Regions from separate parts of the Actinoplanes teichomyceticus ATCC 31121 genome, predicted to be linked through region 2. Evidence: riboswitches for the same ligand, from Rfam matches in the RefSeq annotation. Region 2 holds a riboswitch; the other holds the start of a gene.
The links. A riboswitch is a leader RNA that binds a small molecule or an ion and turns the genes downstream of it on or off. The one in region 2 is predicted to bind cyclic di-AMP.

Region 1 (5,085 bases), 1.0 Mb from region 2:
ACCAGAACGTGATCATGGAAGGCAGCTCCTAGTAGGCCGGGGCGGGGTCCGCCGCGGGCGACTTCTCCGGGACCTCGGCGAGCGGCTTGCCGCAGAGATGGACGACGAGCCGGTACCAGGCGACCGCCAGCAGCCCGTAGACGAGCGTGAACCCGGCCAGCGACGCGACCACCTCGACGCTGGTGAGCCCGGGGGACACCCCGTCGGCCACGGTCGAGATCCCGAACGCCAGCCACGGCTGTCGCGCGGTCTCGGTGAACACCCACCCGAACGTGTTCGCGGCGGCCGGCAGCAGCGGCGCCAGCAGCAGGATCCGCCTCGCCCAGCCGGGGACGCCGGCGCCGGCCTGCAGGGCCGCGGGCAGCAGCGGGAGCCGCCACTTCCTGGTGGAGGAGGCCCAGAGGTAGTACGCCGCGAGCGCCATGCCGGCCACCCCGGCGCCGATCATCAGCCGGAACGTCCAGAACGCCACCGGGATCATCGGTACGTAGCTGCCCGGACCGTACTGCGCCACGTACTGCGCCTGCAGGTCGTCGATGCCCTGCACGGTCCCGCTGAACGAGCCGGTGCCGAGGAAGGAGAGCAGGCGGGGGATCTCCACGGTCAGGAACGGCTTCTCGTGGCCCAGCGTGCCGAGCGCGAAGACCGAGAACGGCGCGCCGGTGGTGGTCTCGTAGAGGGCCTCGGCGGCGGCCATCTTCATCGGCTGCACCGCGGTCATCACCTTGCCGAGGTGGTCGCCGGTGATCGCGGTCAGCGCCCCGCCGGCCAGCATCAGCCACGCGCCGAGGCGGGACAGCGTACGGAAGGCGGGGTCGGCCGCCAGCCGCCGGACGCCGATCGCCAGCAGCAGCCCGCCGCCGGCCATCGCGGCCCCGGCCATGGTGTGCGGGAACGCGGCCAGCACCACCTCGTTGGTGAGCAACTCGACGAAGCTGGTCAGATGGGCGCGCCCGGTGACCGGGTCGAGCGCGTACGCCACCGGGTTCTGCATGAACGAGTTCGCCGCCAGGATGATGTACGCCGACAGCAGTGTCCCGGCCGCGACGATCACGATGGTCGCGGCGTGCAGCCGCCGGGGCAGCCGGCCCCACCCGAAATACCACAGCGCGAGGAACGTCGCCTCCAGGAAGAACGCGAGCATCCCCTCGATGGCCAGCGTCGGGCCGAACACGTCGCCGTAGAACTTGGCGAACGCGCTCCAGCCGAGCCCGAACTGGAACTCCTGCACCAGGCCGGTGACCACGCCGACCGCGAACGTCACGATCAGCAGTTTCCCGACGAACCGGGTGAGGTCGCGGAACCGGTCGTCGCCGGTGCGCAGCCAGGTCAGGTGCAGCCCGGCCGCGGTCGCCGACAGGCAGATCGACAGCGGGACGAACAGGTAGTGGTAGATCGTCACGACCGCGAACTGCAGGCGGGTCAGGTCGAGCACGTCCATCGGGTGTCCCCCTCTACGACTCTTCGTAGTAGATACTACGAGGCGTAGTACGACCGGCCCTAGTAGGATGGGTCACATGGCACTAGGCGATCTCGAACGCGAGGTCATGACACAGCTGTGGGATGCTCGTGAGCCGCTGACCGTGCGGCAGGTGCACGAGCGGCTCAGCCGTGACCGGGAGCTGGCGTACACGACCGTGATGACCGTCCTCGACCGCCTCGCCAAGAAGCAGCTCGTCGTCCAGCAGCGGGCCGACCGGGCGTACCGGTACGCCCCGGCGCAGACGCGCGAGGAGATGACCGCCGGCCTGATGCTCGACGCGCTCAGCGCCACACCGGACCGCGACGCCGCGCTCGCCTACTTCCTCGGCCAGCTGCCGCCCGACGCGCTGCGGGCCGCCATGGAAGCCACCCAGAAGGAGCCGTGACCGCGCTCCTGCTCGGCGCTCTCGGGCTGACCCTCTCGCTGGTCGTCCCGGGCGTCCTGGCGGGCGCGCGCTGGCCGGACCGCGCGCCGGTGGCCGCCGTCCTGCTCTGGCAGGCGATCACGCTGACCTCGGTGCTCTGCGCGCTCGGGGTGGTCCTGGCCGCCCCGGAGGAGCTGACCCGGGCGGCCGGCGCGGACCATCCGTGGACCGTCGCGGCGCTGGTCCTGTCCCTGGCGGTGGCCGCCACCATCGTGATCCGGCTGCTGATCTCGCTGATCCGGGTCAGCGCCCGGGCCCGCGCCCGGCGGGCCCGGCACCGGATGCTGGTCGACCTGCTGGACCGGGTGGAGCGGCACCGCGAGCTGGGCGGCGCCGAGGTGCGGGTGCTCGACGGCGCGCTGCCGCTGGCGTACTGCGTGCCCGGGCGGCAGCCGCGGGTGGTGCTCAGCGACGCGGTGCTGCGCGTCCTCGACCGGGCGCAGGTCGACGCGGTGCTCGCCCACGAGCAGGCACACCTGCGGCACCGGCACGAGCTGGTGATGGAGTCGTTCACGGCGTTCTACCAGGCGGTGCCGCGCCCGCTGCGCAGCCGGGCGCCGCTGGATGCCGTACACCTGCTTCTGGAGATGGTCTCCGACGACGCCGCCCGCCGCCGCACCGGCCCGGCCCCGCTGCGTGCCGCGCTGGCCCGCCTGTCCGACGCCGTCCCCCTGGCGGAGGAGGCGCCCGCCGACCCGGCGGGTGAATCCCGCCGGCGCAGGCTCGACCGGCTGGCCGGTCCGGCGTCCACGTCGACCGGTCTGGCGGTCCTCGCCGGCATCGCCGCCGCCGGTCTCCTGGTGCTACCCACGGTGATCCTGGTCGTTCCGTGGCTCGGTCAGGCGCTGGACGCGTGGCCGTTTCGCTCACTCTGAGTGCGGATGGGTGTGCATGGGGTATCCCTGCCCGGCTGGCCTTCATCTGCCCGCATGATCCGAGTACGGTGGTCTCCGGTTCGGCAGCCCCCCATCGTCCACCCGGCCGATCTGACGAACCACCGCCTAATCGCCGCGAGGCGAGCCGGGGACCCAGGTACCCGGGGTGCAGCCACCCAGTGGCCGGGCGCGCTTCCCGCCCGAACCCGTCAGCTAACCCGGTCGGCGGCCGAGTGGGAAGAAAGGACAACGCACCTACGTGAAACGGATAGGCGCGCGTGGCGTGCTGCGCAGTGTGCTGTGCGCGGTCGCCGCTGCCGGGCTCGTTCTCACCGGACCTGTCGTTGCCCACGCCACACCTTCGCCGTCCAGCGTCGAGGACCAGATCGACAAGCGGTGGAACGAGCTCGAGCCCGTCATCGAGGACTACAACGACGTGCACGGGAAGCTGACCAAGCTGCAGAAGCAGCAGCGGCAGCTGAACAGGACGCTCGCCCCACTGCAGAAGCAGGTCGACGCGGCGATGTCGCAGGTGCGTGGCCTGGCGGCCGACGCCTACATGCAGGGCCCGCCGAGCGCCCTCGGCGCGATCCTGAGCGGCTCGCCGACCGGTCTGACCGAGAAGCTCTCGCTTCTCGAGCAGCTGGCCACCAACCGCCAGGAATCGATCAGCGGCGTCGTGAAACTGCGCGACAAGTACGCCGCCGACAAGCAGAAGGTGGATGCGCTGGCATCCGAGATCTCCGCCCGGGACGCCGACCTGAAGCAGAAGAAGGCGGCGATCGAGAAGGAGATCAAGTCCCTCCAGAAGTTGCGGATCAGGGCGTACGGCGCGGCGGGCGAGAGCGACGGGCCGTACCGCACGGGTCCGTGCCCGGTGGACTACACCAACGACAAGGGTGGCCGGGCCGCTCAGCGGGCGTGTGACCTGATCGGTAAGCCGTACGTCTTCGGTTCCGAGGGTCCGAACAGCTACGACTGCTCGGGGCTGACGAAGGAGGCGTGGGCGGCCGTCGGAGTGCACCTCGAGCACTACACGAAGGATCAGTGGGGTTCCACCACGCCGGTGAGCCGGAGCGAGTTGAGGCCGGGTGACCTGGTCTTCTACTACTCCGACGTGCATCATGTGGCCATCTACATCGGTGGCGGCATGGTGGTGCACGCGCCGCACACCGGCGACCACGTGCGGATGGCGACGATCGACCGCGGTCCGATCGCCGGCTACCGCCGGCCGGGCTAGACCGCCGGTCCGGATCGAGGGCCGCTTCCGGTTCGCCGGGGGCGGCCTTTCCTCCGGTACGACCCGGCAGCCCCCGTCCGCAGGCTTCGCAGCCGAGCCCCGTGCCGGTCGGCTCCTCGCGGCTCCCGCCGGCCGCCCACGCGGAGGATGCCGGTCGGGCGCCCCGCCGGCCGCCCATCGCCGTCGGTACGGCGCCGGTCGGGCGCTTGTCGAGCCTGCCGCGGCAACGCCGGGCCGGGGCGCGGGCATAATCGCGTCTCATGAGCGACGCCTTGATCGACAGCCTCACCGCGGCGGTGCGGGCCCGCCCGGACGACCTGCCGCTGCGGCTGCACCTGGCCGAGCTGCTGGTGGCCGCCGGGCGTGGCGCCGAGGCCGTCGAGCACGCCGCTCAGGTGCTCGGCCGGGAGCCGGGCAACGAGGCCGCGCGGCGTCTCATGATGTCCGCGCTGAACCCACCGGCCACCCCGGCGCGGCCGGTCCCCGGGCCCGGGCCGGCCCCGGGCGACACGCCCGGCGCCGTCGACTGGGCCGCCCTGGAGCAGCAGTTCGGCGATGTCGTCGCGCCGCGCTTCGCCCCCGCCGGCGACCGACCCGAAGCGGTCACCGGCCACGACGACCGCGCCTTCGACGTGGAGCGTTCCACGGTCACACTGGCCGATGTCGGCGGCATGGCCGAGGTCAAGAAGCGCCTGGAGGTCTCCTTCCTCGGCCCGCTGCGCAATCCCCGGCTGCGCAGCCTGTTCGGCAAGAGCCTGCGCGGCGGGCTGCTGCTCTACGGCCCGCCCGGCTGCGGCAAGACCTTCCTGGCCCGGGCGGTCGCGGGGGAGATGGGCGCCGCCTTCGTCTCGCTGTCGATCACCGACGTGCTCACCATGTGGGTGGGCAGCTCCGAGCGCAACCTGCACGATCTGTTCGAGTCGGCCCGCGCGCACGCGCCGTGCGTGCTGTTCCTCGACGAGATCGACGCGCTCGGGCACAAGCGCAGCCAGCTGCACTCGTCGGCGATGCGTACCGTGGTCAACCAGCTGCTCACCGAGCTGGACGGGGTGCAGGGCGGCAA
Region 2 (5,085 bases):
CCCCCGGGCGCCAGTTCCTCCGGTCCCGGCATCGCGGCTCGCCCCGCGCCCCCGCTCCCCCGCGGTGGAACGCGGTTGCGCCGCTCGGCCCCCCGACCGCGGCGCGTCGGTTCGCTCGCTCATGCTTTCCCCTCCCCCTCATGGTTCGCCCCCGGGCGTATCCGCCCTTGTCCCCCGTGCGTTGTATCCCGGTGTCGCCCGGTGCTCCCACGCGTGGAAGCCGCCATCCGGGGCCGTTCGCGGCCGGCCCGTGGTGCCTGGTTGCCCGTGTTCTCCCGCTCGTCGATCCGTTCCACCGCGCGCAGCTTCACCGAAGCCGCCCGCGGGTTCTCCGCCACCTCCGCGTCGCTGGGCAGCTCCGACCCACGGGTCAGCAGCCGCAGCGTCGGACCGGTCCCGGGCAGCTCGACCGGAAGGTCGATCGGCCCGGTGCTGCGCGCCCTCGCGGCGAGCGCGCGTTTGACGATCCGGTCCTCCAGAGATTGATAACTCATCACCACAAGTCGCCCGCCGGGCGACAACGCGTCCAAAGCCGCCGGAATGGCGGTCTCGAGCACATCCAGCTCGCCGTTGACCTCAATGCGTAGTGCCTGGAAGGACCTTTTGGCGGGATTTCCACCCGTTCGGCGCGCGGCGGCCGGGATCGCGTCCTTGATCAGCTCGGCCAGCCGGGCGGTCGACACGATCCGGGACTTCGCCCGCTCCCGCACGATCGACGAGACGATCCGCGGCGCGAACTTCTCCTCGCCGTACTGCCGGAGGATGCGGACCAGCTCGCCCGGCTCGTACGAGTTGACGACCTCTTCCGCGGTGATCCCTCGGGACTGGTCCATCCGCATGTCCAGCGGGGCGTCCTGCGCGTACGCGAAACCGCGGTCCGCCTCGTCCAGCTGCAACGAGGAGACCCCGAGGTCGAACAGCCCGCTGTGGATGGCCGGGATGTCCAGCTCGGACAGCACCCGGGGCAGCTCGTGGTAGACCGCGTGCACCAGGTGGATCCGCTCGGCGAACCGGGCCAGACGGTGCCGCGAGTGGGCGAGCGCCTCGGTGTCCCGGTCCAGTCCGATCAGGACGACGTCCGGGTACCGCTCCAGGACCGCCTCGGCGTGGCCGCCCAGGCCCAGCGTGAAGTCGACGTGCACCGCTCCGGGCCGGGCGAGAGCCGGACCGAGCAGCTCGAGGCAGCGCTCCAGAAGTACCGGAACGTGCGCACCGCGCGGCTCCCCCATGTCGACCCCCATTGACCCACCCGTTCGCGTCTCACTCGGTTGTTACGTGAAGCTGTCCGTTCCGGCCCGGCCGCCCCTCCGTACCGCCAGATCCCCATCCGCTCTGTCCCGTGCCGGTGTGCCCGGCCCCGGACACGCGCCTGGCGCCGGGGAAGAGGCGCCAGGAGCGGGAGCGGCTGGAGATCTCGCAGTACGGCAGCAGTGGCGTCCGGGCCGGTATACCCAGCGGCCCACCGAGTGCCACGCCCTACAGTCCGCCGGGCAGCACCCCCTCCTCGATGTCGGCGAACTCTTCCTCGCTCGCCGAGAGGTAGTCGTCCCAGGCGTGTCTGTCCCAGATCTCGACCCGGGTGCTGGCCCCGATCACCACGAGATCCCGGCCGAGACTCGCGTACTCCCGCAGATGTGCGGGGATCGTGACCCGGCCCTGTTTGTCGGGAACCTCGTCGTGGGCGCTGGCGAAGAACACCCGGCTGTAAGCCCGGGCGGCCTTGTTGGTTACCGGCGCCTCGCGCAGCTGACCCGCGATGCGCTGGAACTCCGGCATCGGGAACACGTAAAGACAGCGCTCCTGTCCCTTCGTGATCACGACACCTCCCGCCAGCTCGTCGCGGAACTTCGCCGGGAGGATCAGCCGGCCCTTCTCGTCGAGGCGCGGGGTGTGCGTGCCGAGGAACATCGGCCCCTACCCCCTTGCCGGGACGGCCGCTCCTTCGCGGAGGGAGTGGACCGCCTGTCAACTCGGGCCGGCAGGTCCCGGTTGGGTTCCTCGGTCCTGCCACTGGGCCCCACTCTACTCCACTTCCCTCCACCTGCAACCCGAAAGCGGTCACTCGCGAGCCGTTCTCGCGGACGTAATCCCAGTTCACAGGCGGTGGCGCGGAGTGGAGGGGCAGCGCATGATCCACCAGGTCCGGTTTCCGACATGGGATAGGGGCGGGCGGAAAAGCCCCGGCAATCGAGCCCGGTGAACCCCTCGGGGAGGCGGGGTGGAGGACGCCGGGGAGGGAAGTGGAGGACGCGGAGGCGCGATCGGGAAGGACGCCGCGGCCCGGCGCCGCAGCGCGGCCCGGCGGCGCGGTCCGGCGGCGCGGTCCGGCGGCGCGGTCCGGCGGCGCGGTCCGGCGGCGCGGTCCGGCGGCGCGGTCCGGCGCGGCGGCGCGATCCGGCGCGGCGGCGCGATCCGGCGCGGCGACGACACAACGTGGCACGGCACGGCGCGATCCGGCGGCGCGGCGGGGTGCGACGGCACGGGCCGGTTCGGCATGGCCGGGTCCCGTACGGCAGGCGCGGAGCGGCACCGCGGCTCGGCGAGGGAAGACTGTGGAACCCAGGTGGAGCGACCCTCGACCCGTCACGGCACCCGGAACGCCAGTGGGGCGCGACCCGAACCGAGTCGCGCCCCACTGAGGGTGCTTCCTTACTTACCTGGCGCCATCAGGCGACCAGGCGGCGCACGACGTAGTTGCTGCCGTGAATCTTGCGCTTGCTGACCCGGGCGCCGGTGTGCGGCGAGTCGTACATGTAGCCGCCGCCGGCGTAGATTCCGGCGTGGTACCCGTACGACCCGGAGCGGAAGATGATCAGGTCACCGATCCGCTTGTTGCCCTTGCTGACGGCCTTGCCGTACTTCTGCTGGGAGTTGGCCTTGTGCGGCAGCTTCTTGCCGGCGGCCTTCTTGTAGACGTACATCGTGTAGCCGGAGCAGTCGAACCGCTTGGGCCCGGCGGCCGCGAACTTGTACAGCGCGCCCTTGTGCTTCTTGGCCTCGGCGATGACCTTGGCGCCGCTCGCCTTCACCGTGACCTTCAGACCCTTGGTGGCGGTCTGGGTGTAGGCGGCGCCGGTGAAGAGGGTCCGCACGTACGCGGTGGTCTTCGGGGCGGCCTTGAGGGTCACCGTCCCGTTGGCGTTGCGGACGGTCTCGGTGTCCCAGGTCACCCACTTGCCGTTGCGCAGGCCCTGGAGCCGTACGGTGCCCTTGGCGATCTTGCCGGTTCGCGGGTCGATGACCTTGGCGGTCACCCGGAGAGTGGAGCCCCAGGGGAGCTTCCGGGTGCTGAACTTGTTGCTCAGCCGGGGCTTCACCTTCGCGGCGGCGCTGGTCGTCGCCGTGGTGACGGCGGTGGTGACCGGCGTCGTGGTGGTGGCCGCCGTGGCGGGCGACGCGGCCACCAGCTGACCGGCGCAGAGGCAGAGACCCAGGGACAGTGCGACGGTACCGGCGCCGGACATGCGGCGGCCCCGGCTCGAACTGTGTTCGTGCACGGTAAGGAAATCCCTCCGGCACGCCTGCGAGGTTAGCTGTCGGGTTCGGGCGGGAAGGTTGCCCGGCCGCCGGAGCGGCTTCACCCCGAGGTCCGACCAGTGCGCCGCCGATGTTCGCTCGGCGCGGTGCGGACCGGGATTGGTTCCCCCGTCCCTGCCCCCGAATGCCTTGTCAGTCGATCCGGTGCTGCTGTCGTCGCACCCTCGGGCCCGGGGCAGGGCTCGGCGTGAGCCGTCCGGTGCGACCGGCGAGCGGTTGCCGCCGGTGAATCCTTGGTACCTGACTTCCCGCATGATCGTCAGGCGCGGTTTGGTCACGCTAAGTGACTGGCATATCGGATCATGTCCATTTTGTTACCTCGACAAGACAAATGCCATTACTCAAAGAAGTCGAGCAATTACTTTGGGTTCACATTAATGCGTGAACCAGAACACACAAAAACTCAGGTGGTAACCCGTTCGAGACTTCGGAACGTCGGCCACCGGCACAAACGTGGTCGGCCGTTCGGGCCATCGGGCGGGGGCCGGTGATCCAAGGCTTCCGGCAACTCGACGTAACCCTTGGTTCCGGTACCCTCGCTGGCGTGACGGACGGGAAGATGCCCCTGCGGGCCATAGTCGCGACCACCGCGTCGAAGACTGCGGCCGCGCTCTCCAGGGCCGCGGGACGCGGCGACGGTTCGGTGATCGGCGGCTGGATCGGCCTCAAGATCGATCCGGATCTGCTGTCCCATCTCTCCTCGGGGCGCGCCGTCGCGCTGATCTCCGGGACCAACGGCAAGACCACCACCACCCGGTTCACCGCGGCCGCGGTCGGCGTGCTGGGCCGGGTCGCCACCAACTCGTTCGGCGCCAACATGCCCACCGGGCACACCTCGGCGCTGGCCAAGGAGGGGCACACCCCGTTCGCCGTGCTGGAGGTGGACGAGCACTACCTGCCCCAGGTCATCGACTCCACCCGCCCCAGGGTGGTGGCGCTGCTCAACCTCTCCCGCGACCAGCTCGACCGGGCCAAGGAGGTGGCGATGATGGCGCAGCTGTGGAAGACCACGCTCGCCGGCCACCCCGAGATCCGGGTGGTCGCCAACGCCGACGACCCGATGGTGGTCTGGGCGGCCGGCGTCAGCCCGCAGGTGACCTGGTTCAGCGCGGGTCAGCGCTGGCACGACGACTCGTTCGTCTGCCCGGAGAGCGGCCACCCGATCGAGCGGGCCCACGGCGACTGGTGGTGCTCCGGCTGCCCGCTGCGCCGGCCCCGCCCGCAGTGGGTGGTCGAGGAGGACGGCGTGATCGACCCGCGCGGCGACTGGCACCTGGTCAAGCTGCAGCTGCCCGGCCGGGTCAACCTGGGCAACGCGGCCACCGCGCTGGCCGTCGCGGGCGAGTTCGGCGTCCGCCCGATCGAGGCGCTGCCCCGGCTCTCCCGGGTGACCTCGATCGCCGGGCGCTACGCCCAGGTGGACCGGGACGGCCGCAACATCCGGCTGCTGCTGGCCAAGAACCCGGCCAGCTGGCTGGAGGCGTTCGACATGGCCGACCAGGCGCCGACGCTGCTGTCCATCAACGCGCGGGACCCCGACGGTCTGGA

Region 1: linked by a shared signal. The riboswitch ahead of ACTEI_RS12590 (C40 family peptidase) and the one ahead of ACTEI_RS08120 (C40 family peptidase) in region 2 are both predicted to bind cyclic di-AMP.

The regions. Positions count from the first base shown of each region.
Region 1 is NZ_CP023865.1:2,805,145-2,810,229, forward strand. Features, by position in the region: gene cydB (cytochrome d ubiquinol oxidase subunit II) at 1-16, opposite strand, end outside; gene ACTEI_RS12575 (cytochrome ubiquinol oxidase subunit I) at 29-1,441, opposite strand; gene ACTEI_RS12580 (BlaI/MecI/CopY family transcriptional regulator) at 1,518-1,868, shown strand; gene ACTEI_RS12585 (M56 family metallopeptidase) at 1,865-2,782, shown strand; cyclic di-AMP (ydaO/yuaA leader) riboswitch at 2,896-3,025, shown strand; gene ACTEI_RS12590 (C40 family peptidase) at 3,042-4,022, shown strand; gene ACTEI_RS12595 (tetratricopeptide repeat protein) at 4,283-5,085, shown strand, end outside.
Region 2 is NZ_CP023865.1:1,772,929-1,778,013, reverse strand. Features, by position in the region: gene rsmH (16S rRNA (cytosine(1402)-N(4))-methyltransferase RsmH) at 120-1,241, opposite strand; gene mraZ (division/cell wall cluster transcriptional repressor MraZ) at 1,477-1,908, opposite strand; gene ACTEI_RS08120 (C40 family peptidase) at 2,667-3,254, opposite strand; gene ACTEI_RS38905 (hypothetical protein) at 3,286-3,411, shown strand; cyclic di-AMP (ydaO/yuaA leader) riboswitch at 3,504-3,631, opposite strand; gene ACTEI_RS08115 (Mur ligase family protein) at 4,097-5,085, shown strand, end outside.